3 regions of the Paenibacillus sp. tmac-D7 genome follow, and region 2 is predicted to be linked to each of the others. Evidence: riboswitches for the same ligand, from Rfam matches in the RefSeq annotation. Region 2 holds a riboswitch; each other region holds the start of a gene.
What was found. Region 2 has a riboswitch for cyclic di-AMP ahead of FKP33_RS24105 (C40 family peptidase). Riboswitches for the same ligand answer to the same signal wherever they lie in the genome.

Region 1 (4,248 bases), on a different contig from region 2:
ATAACCGTATGCCGGAAAACCGTACCCTGGCGGATTCCCCGCCAATAGCTGCGATGCCTCATCGTCTCGCCCATTTTTGGACGGTTGCCGCACCAGTATACGTGATCCTTCATAAACTGAATCTGACTGTATCCCTAGACCTTGTATTGATACAAAAACCCGGGCAAGGAGGGGTGACATTTGAAGGGCAGCGATCACAAAAGTAAATTTTTACTCACCAATCGCGAACGCGAAGTATTTGAACTGCTGGTGCAGGACAAAACGACGAAAGATATCGCGCAGCAGCTGTTTATCAGTGAGAAAACCGTACGCAACCATATCTCCAACGTCATGCAGAAATTAAATGTAAAAGGGCGTTCGCAAGCGGTTGTCGAGCTGATTAAGCTTGGGGAGCTGCAGATCTGAGGAAATCCAATGGACCTAACAAAGTCTTCTTTTTACGGTTCTTCTTTGCGGAGAATCGTAAGACGAGGGCTTTTTGGTTTGTGGAGGAGAGAAAAACTTGCCCTTTGCGTTTGAGTGTGGTATGATTACTTTAATCATATATTTGAAACCTTGATTCACATATTGCAAAGGGTTATCATTTGTGCGATGGTACCTTTTTCAATGTGTGAATTTTTTATTTGTTTCCAAAAATAAAAAGTACATGTTAAATAAAAATTTGGAGGTCATATTATGCAAACAGGTACAGTGAAATGGTTTAATGCTGAAAAAGGTTTTGGTTTTATCGAAGTGGAAGGCGGCAACGACGTGTTCGTGCATTTCAGTGCAATCACAGGCGATGGTTTCAAATCGTTAGATGAAGGTCAACGTGTTGAATTCAATGTCGTACAAGGAAATCGCGGTCCGCAAGCCGAAAATGTTGTAAAGCTGTAAACCCAAAGCAAGCTGCCCTAACAAATATGGAGGGCAGCTTTTCTTTTGGATCATAAGGAGGGGTTCATCATGTATTTTCGGAAAAAATTGTTAGAGGATATCCCTACGGAAAATACGATGATTTGGTCATGTGAAAATGAAGACTGTAAGGGTTGGATTCGTGACAACTTTGCCTTTGAATGTCAGCCGATTTGCCGACAGTGTCTTGCTCCGATGGTAAGCAGCATGAAGATACTGCCGTTGCTCTTAAACTCGAACATCGACTTTAAATCACTTAAAAAAGGTGTGCAGATTTCTTAGCTGTCGCCCCCCTAATCAAGCCTTCTTTTTACGTTTCCTCTATAAGAGGGATCGTGAGATGAAGGCTTTTTGGTTGTTGGGGAAAAGAAAAAACGCGATTCATCGAGTAAAAAGCATGAAATAAAAGACCGCATGATATGTAAGCGGTATCACGCGTCGTTTTATCAAAACGATGTCTAATATCTTGATTTCATCTGTTTTACAGCTTTTTTGAATAAGCGTATGATACAACTCATGAAAACAAAATAACGTTTCTAATTCTAATTCGCTTAATTTCCCTTTGGGAAAGCGGGGGAACCAAACTCGAGCTTTGCTTATTGGTGTGAGAGCCAAAAATCAAAGTTTGAAGGGGTGAATCCTTGGACACAAACATCGGTAGTGTTTTTGTCCGAGGTAGGGTGCAACTCTCACCACCCGAATCCGTCAGCTAACCTCGTAAGCGTTGTGTGGAGGAGATGGGGAAACTGTGATCGTCTAACGTGACCACAGGGGAAGCGCCTCTGTGGCTTTTTATTGCCAAAAACCGGGATATCAAAAATGAAATGCGTCTTTATCGCTGAGTCCTTTAGGGGATCGGGGGAACCATTCGGTAATGGGCAAGGTTGTTACACCGCTTATTACTTTGGGGTGAATTTCTAAAGCAATCCCGTACATTTGTACATTTGCTTAGAATAGGGCGACTCTTACGTCCGAATCCGTCAGCTAACCTCGTAAGCGTAAAAAGAGAGGCGATTTTGTCGTGCGAAAGATACGGTTTTTTTGCCGTACCCAGGAAGCCGCGAGAAGAGTCCTCTTCTGTCAGGCTTCTTTTTTTATGTCTCTTTAGGATTTGAAGATGTACAACCGTTTGTGACTTTAGGAGTTGATATTTAATGTGGATAAAAACACAGCAACATCGGGTAAAATATCCAAATCATGAAGCAGAGAATCGGCTTCAAAAGGGGGAAGCATTCAAGATGATGTCTGCTTTGAAACGGTTCTTAATCGGTCGTCCTTTGAAATCCGAAGAACTCGCGGAAGAGAAGTTGAGCAAATTTAAGGCTCTTGCCGTATTATCATCGGATGCACTGTCTTCTGTTGCTTACGGCACGGAACAAATATTGCTGGTTTTAATGACAGTAGGTTTTGTGGCATTATGGTATTCCATTCCGATTTCCATTGCTGTATTAGGGTTATTAACGATTTTAATTCTTTCCTATCGCCAAACCATATATGCTTATCCGACGGGGGGCGGGGCATACATCGTATCGAAGGAGAATCTGGGGGTGCCTGTCGGTTTATTAGCAGGGGGATCCTTATTAGTTGATTATATTTTAACTGTGGCTGTTAGTATTTCTGCTGGAACCGATGCGATCACATCCGCTTTCCCTGGCCTTCACGACCATCGTGTTCTCATTGCTATTGTGATGATTGCTTTTTTGACCATCATGAATTTACGGGGAATCACGGAATCGGCTTCTATCCTTGCTTATCCGGTTTACCTGTTTGTCACTCTAATTGTGCTTCTTATCCTGAGCGGGTTATATAAATATGCTGCAGGCGGTGTTTCTGCAGCGCCCCAAACTCATGATATGGCAATCTCGGGAATTAGTTTATTTATACTCCTTAAGGCTTTCAGTTCCGGCTGTTCCGCATTGACCGGGGTTGAGGCCGTATCTAATGCAATACCTAACTTCAAGGCACCGGCGGAGAAAAATGCGGCAAGAACCCTGATGATGATGGGACTTATTTTAGGCAGCTTATTTATGGGGATTAGTTTTCTAGCCTATACCTATGGCATTACACCGAGACCTGAAGAAACCGTCGTTTCCCAAATCGCCGCTTCCACGTTTGGCCGGGGGCCCATGTATTATGCCATACAAGCTTCTACGGCTTTGATCTTATTTCTCGCTGCGAATACAGCCTATGCCGCATTTCCGCTGCTTGCCTACATGATGGCAAAAGACAAATTTATGCCCCGTATGTTTACCGCCAGAGGGGATCGACTCGGGTTTTCAAACGGGATCATCGTACTCGGTGTTTTATCGGCTATTTTAATTGTTATTGCTCAGGGACATACGGAAGGCCTGATTCCTTTGTATGCTTTAGGCGTGTTTATTCCGTTTACCTTGTCCCAAACAGGAATGATGCGCCGCTGGTGGAAAATGAAACCGAAGGGTTGGGCTATCAGCTTTTTAATCAATACAATCGGAATGATCACAACGTTCTCCATCTGCTTAATCTTTTTGATTACAAAATTTTCACAAGTATGGATCATATTCCTTTTCCTTCCGGTTGTTATCTATTTCTTTATTCGTATCCACAAGCATTACCTGAATATGGCTAATGAACTGCGGATTGATCCGATAGCAGAGACGCCAGTGACCAAAGGAAATGTGATCGTTGTCCCGGTGGCAGGGGTTAATCGGGTCGTTTTAAATACGATCGGGTATGCCAAGTCGATATCAGAGAACATTATTGCCGTTTATGTTGCTTTTGACGACGATGATGCACAGAAGATGGAGAAAAAATGGGAGGAGTGGAATTCAGGCGTTCGGCTTGTTATTTTAAAATCCAGTTATCGGAGCATACTGAGACCTTTAATTAAATTTATCGATACAATTGAATGGAAAACCAGCGAGACGGATTATGTAACGGTGATGATTCCGCAATTTATTACAAGGAGTTGGTGGCACAATTTTCTGCATAATCAATCCAGTATATTAATTCGTGCCTATTGATTAAATCGAAAAGACGTTACGATTTCGACTGTACCTTTTCATTTGAAGCATTAATTAGAGCTGCTGCGTTCAGACCAAAATCCACGAATGGAGGCACCTGATGTTGAATTTATTTAAGCTGGCGAATCTTCATCCTGATATTGAAGCTGTTCACGAGGTCGTCCAGGCTTTAAAGGCTCGCATTGATGGTAAAGAAGTCGGAATTAAAATCCTGAAGAATGAAGCCGGTCATTACTTTTATGAACTAAGTCATTATTATAGAGGAGCGGATAATGCCAACCCGTACGTTTCAACGGACAATCGGTTTGCTTCAGTCGAAGAGGCGGCACGGGGAGCGCTCCGGTCGGCAACG
Region 2 (4,248 bases):
GAAAAATCCCTTAACGGGACCGATCCGCGATATGACTCGCTCAAACGCCACGGCTTCAACTTAAAGCAGCGACAAGAAAAACAAACCCGACAGGAAAACCACAACCGGCAGCGACACGATCGCCAGCTTTACCGGCAGTCCCAGCGAAGGCTCGCCTTGCGGATCGAGAATTTGCCGGATCCGGTAGTTAATCGAGGTATCTGCGAAAGAGACGTACGCGAAGTCCATCGAAGCGGTCCGTTCCCGCTTCTTCATCAGCTTCAACAAGGCGCTCCCCAAGCTCGCCGGCGATCCCATGACCGCCATCGCCTCGCGATCGGCCAATATCTCCCGCGCAATCTTATAATGATGGTAACACCAGCGCAGAATCGGGATATAACGCATGACCGAACAAGCGAGGTGCAGCAAGAACGTCTTCAGCGGATCTCGATGATTCCGGTGATACTGCTCGTGGTACACGACCGCTTCCAGCTCATCGCGATCGAGCAGCTTCAGCAATCCGGTCGATAAGATGATCTTCGGCCGGAACAATCCGAGCGTCAGCGCGATCGGCTCCGCGCACATGACGACCAGCAGATCAGGCTTGTCCGCGCTGAACCGGGCGTTCAGCTCCTGCGTCGACCGCTCATGCCGGGAAGCGAGCAGCTTCCGGTAGGCGCGCCTCGACAAGCAGACTTGCTTCGCCCAGATCCAGAGGCTTAAGCCGAACGTATAAGCGACCAGCACGCTAAGCAGCGGCGTCACCGAATCGAAGCCGAGCGCCTTCAGCAGACTGCTGCAAATTTCAAAGACGTTGAACCGAAGCGACCAGCCGAACAGAACATGAGCCGCATATAGCCCCATCTGGACCCACACGATCAGCGCAAGGACGAACGCAGAAGCAAATAACATTCTAGACCGATTTTCCCACATGGCCTATCTTTCCTTTTTCAGGTCTTTAATTTTTTGTTCCAGCTTCTCGATCATCTCCGCATCGGCCTCTTCCAGCGCGTCGAGCATATGATTGACAACCAGCGGACCGAAATCTTCGAGCAGTTCGTGCGCAATTTCCCTCGATTGAATATCCAGAAAATGTTCTTTTGAATGCACCGGCTCGTACACCGACGCCCGCCCCGCCTGTTTCTTCATGAGCACGCCTTTGTCGACCAAGCGGTTCATCACGGTCATGACCGTATTGAAGTTCAAATGCTCATCCTGCTGCTCCAGCTTCTTCTGGACTTCTTTAATGGACTGATTCGGATGCGTCCACAGGATGTCCAGCACTTTCGACTCCAGCGGTCCGAAGAACCGTTTCAAGCCCTTCTCATAAAACTTGAAGCTATGAATTTTCATTTGCCATGCACCCCACACTACAAATTGTAGTGAAGCTATAAAGCGTTGTCAAATCCTCTCAATGAATCCGGGTCTTATACAGCTTTGTGCCATGGTCCTGGGTACCGTACCGATACTATCGGCCGCCCTCGTATGCGCAATCGCGAGCTTTCGAGGCGTTCCGACAATCGTTCACGAAGCACGTGTAAAAATTACGGAAGGCCCGGCTTCCGCATTTGTATGTATCCGCTTACAATGTCAATCTATCTAGTATACCCGCCCGGTTTCGTTTTAATCCCTGTATTTATTACAAGTTTGTGACAAAAGAAGGATATCGTCACTTTTGCTCGAATAACTGTACTTGGAAAATAAAACAGAAAATATTGCCGAATTTCTGCGCGCAGAAAACGGGGGAACCAGTTTTTGGGTGAATTGATCTCGCTTCAGAGTGATCATAGGGAACCTTCAACCGAACCCTTCAGCTAACCTCGTAGGCTCTGGAAGGGGAAACTTCTTTGAAGAAGCTTGTCAGTTTTGTTTTTTCCGCAGCACTGTTTTGCACGATTTCGGTAGGCAGCGTATTTGCTGAAACCCCATTAAGCGCAGCGGTTAACGAAGGTTTAGGCTCTCCTTACAAGTGGGCGGGCACAACAACCAACGGCTTCGACTGCTCCGGCTTCACTTCTTGGGTGTTCGACAAACTCGGCGTCGACCTGCCGCACTCCTCCAAGGGCCAAGCCCAGCTCGGCACCACGGTGGAGAAGAACGACCTCCGTCCCGGCGATCTTGTCTTTTTCAACACGGACGGCAAAGGCATCTCTCATGTCGGCGTATACGTAGGAGACGGCAAATTTTATCACTCCGCCACGAACGAAGGCGTTGTGATCACGAAGATGACCGATTCTTATTATGCGAAGCGTTATGTAACGGCCCGTCGCATCCTTTCGGATGATCAATATGGGCAGGTTATGACCGACGCCAAGTAACCATCGCTAAGACGTAAACGATTCACTTGTCTGGAAAGCCCTCGGCTTGAACCGACGATCCCGCACCTGCGTGCCGGTCGATTACGGGACAAGCCGCCAGGGCTTTCTGTCTTTTTATTCCGGGAAGGAGCCGCAGCCGCGGAGCCGTGATCCAAACAGCGAAAAAAAAGCCGTTCTCCCCGTCGTTAGACGTGAAGAACGGCTCTTCTGGTTTAACCGAGCAAGCGATGCAGCGTGCTAATCACGCGTTCTTTCTGAATCGGCTTCACGATAAAATCTTTCGCGCCCAGGCTGATCGCTTCGATGACCAGCTTCTGCTGGCCCATTGCGGAGCACATCAGCACTTTGGCGTTGCGGTCGTACTTCATGATGTTTCGCAGCGCCTCGATACCGTCCATTTCGGGCATGGTGATGTCCATGGTAACCAAATCGGGCTTCAGCATCCAATATTTCTGGAGCGCCACAACGCCGTTCTCCGCTTCGCCGACGACCTCATGCCCCAGTTCTTTCAACATTCCACCGATGATCGCACGCATAAATGCCGCATCATCCACGACAAGCACCTTAGCCATTGGAATCGCCCCTTTTGTCCGAGTCTGCTGTACGCCGCTCTATGTTTTCGACCCAAATTTTCCAATTTTGTGATATACTCATATTATATAGGCTTCTAGACCTAATTCCGATTAAAATCCGACTAAAGTAGATCAATTCAGCTTTAACTCGTTCCTTTTTCCGATATATTTCAACAAAATTCGTAAAGCTCCGGAGAAGCAACGCTCGCAAGAAGCAGCCGGGGCCTTACCGTAGACAACAGAAGTCGAGCGAAGGGAGTAATCCGCACGTGGCTAACCGGAAGATCCTCATTGTGGAGGATGAGCCCGAGATTCGCAATTTACTTAACAACGCCCTTACGGATGACGGTTTCGACGTGTACGAAGCGACCGATATGCAAGAAGCGATTACGCAGTTCGACGCGGTCGAACCGGATTTGATTCTGCTGGACATCGGCCCCCCGGCAACCGCCGGCCTGGAGACGTGCGCGGAGCTCCGCAGCTATTCCAACGCCCCCATCGTGCTGATCAGCAGTCGAAGCGGCTCGAGCGACATTATTCAAGGATTAGAGCTTGGCGCCGACGATTATATCGTGAAGCCGTTCGACCCCGCGGTGCTCGTCGCCCGGGTGCACGCGAACTTGCGGCGCACCGCCATCTTTCGCAGAGATCGCAAGTGGGAGGCGAGTGCCCCCGCCAAGGATGACGTCATTGCATACGCCGGTCTCGAGATCGACCCGGTCCGCTTTCAAGTGCTGCTGGACGGCAAGCCGATCGCGCTTGTGACCAAAGAGTTTCAGCTGCTCGTCCATCTCGCACGCAACCCCGGGACCGTCTATACGCTGGAAGAGCTGTATGCCTCGGTTTGGGGAATGGAAAGTCACGGGAATACGCGTACGGTCATTGTCCATCTCAGCAATCTGCGCAAGAAGCTGGAGCCTCTCCCTACAAGGCCGACCTACATTCACAATATTCGCGGAGTAGGCTATAAATTCGATCCCAAATAACCGGTAAAGTCCGTCCTTTCGGACGATGAGGAGATTCCATCTCATGGTGAACGAGAAAATTTTGATCGTCGAAGATACGGAAGACATTCGCGATATACTCAGGCTCTACTTAGAGCCGCAAGGCTTCCAGGTCATGGAGGCAGGCAGCGGGGGCGAAGGGCTGGAGCGCTTCGAGCGGGATTCGCCCGACTTGGTTCTGCTGGACATCGTGCTGCCCGATATGGACGGTTACGAGCTGTGCCGCCGCATCCGCAGCGTATCGAAAGTGCCGGTTGTGTTTATTAGCTGCAACACGTCTTCAAGCGATATCATTCGCGGCCTCGAGCTCGGAGGCGACGACTACATCGAGAAGCCGTTCGATCCGGCTGTCGTCGTGGCCCGCATTCATGCCAG
Region 3 (4,248 bases), on a different contig from region 2:
CAGCTTCGCAATCATGTAGCCGCGGTCATTGAAGATGTGCGCGGACTGGCCTGGGAGCTTCGCCCTTCGGTGCTGGATGACCTCGGCGTCGTACCGGCGCTCCGGACCTATATCGACAATTACTCCAACCATTACGGAATTCGCGTCCATTTCCGCAGCAACCTGCGCCAACGTCTCGATGCCAATAAAGAAACGACCATCTACCGGATCGTTCAGGAGGCCCTGACGAACACCGCGAAATATGCGGATGTAGCTGAAGCCCGCGTCGAGCTGCTCGAACACGATACCTATGTCGAAGCGCATGTGGAGGACGATGGGAAGGGCTTTGTCCGCGATACCTCGTCCCAAGGCGTCGGGCTGTTCAGTATGGAAGAAAGGGCCCGCAGCGTCTACGGCACATTCACGGTCCGTTCCAGGCCCGGGCATGGAACGAAGGTTTCATTCATCGTACCGAAATGAAAGGCCGACTTCACAGCGGCCTTCCTCCAAGCCATAACTTCTCATCGTCTTCCTTCGTCTTGATCGAGGCGACGAACCGGCTGTCGATGGCTTTCTCTTCAAAAGCGGACTCCTGCAGCTCACACCAGTATAACTGCTTTAAGAGCGTGGAGAGCGTCGCTTCGTCTTGCTCCAGCAAGGCGCCGATCTTCACCGCGCAGCTGCGGTCGTACACCCCGTGCAGCGGATGCGCGCTGCCGCCTATGGCAGGGATGGCCGCTTCAAACCCTTCCTGCTCACGGGCGAGCAGCAATTCCGCCGCCTTCGAAGAGATATAAGGCATGTCGCAGCTGACAACCCATACATGCGGTTGCTGCGCTAAGGTTAAGCCCGCGTGCATCCCGCTTAGGGGACCCTTGCCGGGGAAATAGTCCGTAATGATTCGAACCCCCCGGTCTACCTTTCGCAGGAAGGGGGTCGGATCGTTCGTAGCGATGATGATCTCCTCACAGCATTTTTCCATCTCACGAATTTGACGCTCCACGATCGTCATGTTGTCCAGCATGAAGAACGCCTTGTTTTCTCCGTTCGCCCCCCGGTTTCGCCCCCCTGCCAATATCAGTCCGGACATCATAACCATTCACTCCTTCTCTGCATTGGGCTTGTTTTATATGCTTATTACATCATTTCCGCTGTCCAAAGGCAGTGATTTGCATCACTTCCGAAAGACGGTACACACCATGCGGTTCTCCGATAAGGTTTCCATGTTTTTGACAGCAGGCTTCGACAGCTTCCTTAGAAAAACTTGTGTACTATTAAACTAGCAGATGAAACTAGCAGCAATACCGTCATTTTCTATGTAAAGGAGGCCGTTACGTTGGCAAATGAGGTATTCCAGGAAGAAGAGTTGAAGTATCTGTTGCCGTTCGGACCCAGAGAAAACCATGAGACGCCCGCTCCTTCGAAGAAACCGAAACTAACCATTCGATATCTCCATAATCTGATTACGGAGCTGCAGCAGCAAAACTTGCTGCTTGCTCAGCAGGTTCATGACTTGGAGCGGCAGTTGTTTGAATGTCGTCAGACGCATATCGAGTTAGCCGCAGCCGCCGAACAACAAGCTCTGAAGGAATCGGAGACGAAGGATGAACCCGATTCGTTCCATGATGACCAGGAGGCTTTCCGAATTTCCCGTTCCAAACGTCATCAGGCTGCCAAGAAGGTATCCTTTTGGTCCGTTTTATTCCGTTTTTAGCGTGCAAACGGCTTGCAGCTTGGAATAGCTTCCGGCTTATGAACCCCATCAATATGAAAAACCTGGCCGACGGCCAGGTTCTTTTCTGTGCAAGCCCCTACGATTGAGCTTGAGGATTATTATGACGTGACTCGTTTAGCTCCTACATACTTTTTACTCCAGTAACCGGTTGTCAAACTTGCCACCGAGACGCCGCCGGAATTGGTCGCTGAAATAAATTGTTGATTGCCTAAATAAATCCCTACGTGGGAGGTTCTGTTTTTCTCCGCAAAAAAAACAAGATCTCCCTCCTGAGGGATGCTCACCGCCTTGCCTGCAGTCTCGTACATTTCCAGGGATGTTCTGGGCAAATCGATGCCGTTGAGCCCGTATATATAGTCCACAAATCCGGAGCAATCAAAGCCATTCGGTGTACGGCCGCCCCATACATAAGGAACTCCCAGGTACTTATAGGCAATTTGCGTGACAGACGGTTTTGGCTTCGGCGCATACCAAGCCGGGGCATGATATAATCCGTCTTCGTTAATAATAGCAATCCGGTTATCCGCATCCCACTGGACTCTATAGCCGAACGTCTCGGATACGAAGCGTAGAGGGAGATATACGCTGCCTTGTATAAATTGCGCAGGAGCATCCATGCTGACAACCTTTTTATTAACCAGAGCTTTTCGATCCCCGGTTTGCAAGGCGATCGTTTTGTTGTTGTTGGTTAACGTAACTTTCACCCGCGCTTGTTCCATGCTCCACTCAACCTTGTAACCAAGCTTCTCAACGAGCACACGTAAAGGGATTTGCAAAGTGTTGGTGTTATCGATATAAGGCTGTGCTTCGGGGAAGGAAACCAGGCTGTCGTTAATCTGCACTTTAACATCATTGGCGGCAGCTTGTGCTGTTCCCGCATGAAACATGGCAAGCAGTCCGATCGAGGAAAAAGCGCACGACCAAATAAGCTTCTTGCAAAAACGATTCAAATCAAATTCCTCCTGCGGCCTTCGAGGTTAGTTGACGGATTCGGAAGAGGCTGCTCCCTAGTTCGATAGTTAACGAACATTCACCCCATGGTAAAGAATCCCCCGTACCAGATCTTCTGCTGAACTGGATTCGGCCCATTATTTTTATTAGAGTAGCATAGTGGTTTCATGGACTTCAAACTTATAACTGCCATGAATTACATTGATTTCCTTTCTTTTCGTTTTATTTTGGGTTTTGACACATCTGTGCTAAATTTTGTAAAAAAAGCCCGCGACCGCTCATTAGAGCCGTCTCGGGCTTTCGACATATCAGACAAGGCTTGCGACGGATGGTCACGAGTTCTACAGGAGCTCTTATTCCCTATCAGGCGTCGGCCGCACAGCGAAAACCGATATTCCCCGTGGAGCTATCCGGTGTATTTTTACTGCGGGCAGCGACTCTGTACCGGTTGCAATACGATTTGTGGCACAAATAGGAGCCTCCGCGCAGCACCTTCTCCTGACCTGTTGGCGGACCTTGCGGGTTTATTAGCGGGGCGGCCGGATGATTCGCGCTAAACCAGTCCGAGCACCATTCCCATACGTTGCCGGAAACATTATACAGCCCGTAATCGTTCGGTTTATAAGCATGGACAGGCGCGGTTCCGGCATAACCGTCGCTGCAGTTATTTTTCTCCGGAAACTTGCCCTGCCAAATATTGCAGCGATGCTCCCCATCCGGTTTGAGGACATCCCCCCACGGATAACGCTTTTGCACAAGACCGCCTCTTGCCGCATACTCCCATTCCGCTTCGCTCGGCAGCCGTTTACCGGCCCATTGGCAATAAGCATACGCATCATGCCAGGAAACATGAATCACCGGATGGTCCATGCGGTCATCAATGTGAGAATCCGGACCTTCCGGATGCTTCCAGCATGCACCGTTCACGGCCCACCACCAGGGCGTCTGCCGAACCGTTTGTGTCACTCCTTGCGCAGTTTCGGCGGAAACGAACAAGTGGAACACAAAGGACCAGCCAAAGATCTCCGCTTCCGTGCGATAACCGGTAGCATCGACAAATGCCTTGAATTCCGCATTGCTCACTGTATAAGGATCGATATAAAAGGGATCCAGCCGAACCGAACGAACGGGGCCTTCGCCATCTTGGGCAAACCCTTCCTGATCCGCAGTTCCCATTAAAAACTCACCGCCGGGCAAATAAATCATGCCTTCTTTAGGATCTTTGGACGAGGGTATGATGTTCAGGGGCAAGGAATGAGCATCCGGTAAGCTCGAATCCTCTCTGCTGGCCGAGCAGCAGCCCGGTTTTTTTGCATTCATTTCAATCATCCTCCACGATTAAACAGAGCCCCTACAGCTTCGGATAGCCGTGACCGAATTCCGCAGGATGTCTCCGTTTCAGCTCTGAAATAGCATGACCGCGTCCTGTCTGCTCCAACCACTGCGTATACTTCGGCAAGAAACCTTTGGCATGATAAGGTCCTCCCTCTTTCATAACCGTCCACAGCGGATCTACGTCGAAAGGCATCGTCTCCATCATGTGGTCATGCCATTCATTTAAATAATATACCGCATCTCGGCAA

Region 1: it holds a riboswitch for cyclic di-AMP, as region 2 does, so the genes downstream of both, FKP33_RS11410 (APC family permease) here and FKP33_RS24105 (C40 family peptidase) in region 2, are expected to answer to the same signal.
Region 3: it holds a riboswitch for cyclic di-AMP, as region 2 does, so the genes downstream of both, FKP33_RS08275 (C40 family peptidase) here and FKP33_RS24105 (C40 family peptidase) in region 2, are expected to answer to the same signal.

The regions. Positions count from the first base shown of each region.
Region 1 covers NZ_VIDW01000013.1:46,047-50,294, reverse strand. Annotated here, with positions in the region: gene FKP33_RS11425 (helix-turn-helix domain-containing protein) at 181-405, shown strand; gene FKP33_RS11420 (cold-shock protein) at 676-876, shown strand; gene FKP33_RS11415 (cold-shock protein) at 946-1,176, shown strand; cyclic di-AMP (ydaO/yuaA leader) riboswitch at 1,433-1,633, shown strand; cyclic di-AMP (ydaO/yuaA leader) riboswitch at 1,721-1,909, shown strand; gene FKP33_RS11410 (APC family permease) at 2,133-3,896, shown strand; gene FKP33_RS11405 (hypothetical protein) at 3,997-4,248, shown strand, end outside.
Region 2 covers NZ_VIDW01000059.1:3,645-7,892, forward strand. Annotated here, with positions in the region: gene FKP33_RS24095 (M56 family metallopeptidase) at 61-891, opposite strand; gene FKP33_RS24100 (BlaI/MecI/CopY family transcriptional regulator) at 916-1,332, opposite strand; cyclic di-AMP (ydaO/yuaA leader) riboswitch at 1,686-1,823, shown strand; gene FKP33_RS24105 (C40 family peptidase) at 1,827-2,297, shown strand; gene FKP33_RS24110 (response regulator) at 2,510-2,869, opposite strand; gene FKP33_RS24115 (response regulator transcription factor) at 3,139-3,855, shown strand; gene FKP33_RS24120 (response regulator transcription factor) at 3,899-4,248, shown strand, end outside.
Region 3 covers NZ_VIDW01000008.1:109,507-113,754, forward strand. Annotated here, with positions in the region: gene FKP33_RS08260 (PAS domain-containing sensor histidine kinase) at 1-459, shown strand, start outside; gene mobA (molybdenum cofactor guanylyltransferase) at 470-1,072, opposite strand; gene FKP33_RS08270 (hypothetical protein) at 1,316-1,693, shown strand; gene FKP33_RS08275 (C40 family peptidase) at 1,813-2,664, opposite strand; cyclic di-AMP (ydaO/yuaA leader) riboswitch at 2,666-2,810, opposite strand; gene FKP33_RS08280 (formylglycine-generating enzyme family protein) at 3,029-3,985, opposite strand; gene FKP33_RS08285 (sulfatase family protein) at 4,017-4,248, opposite strand, start outside.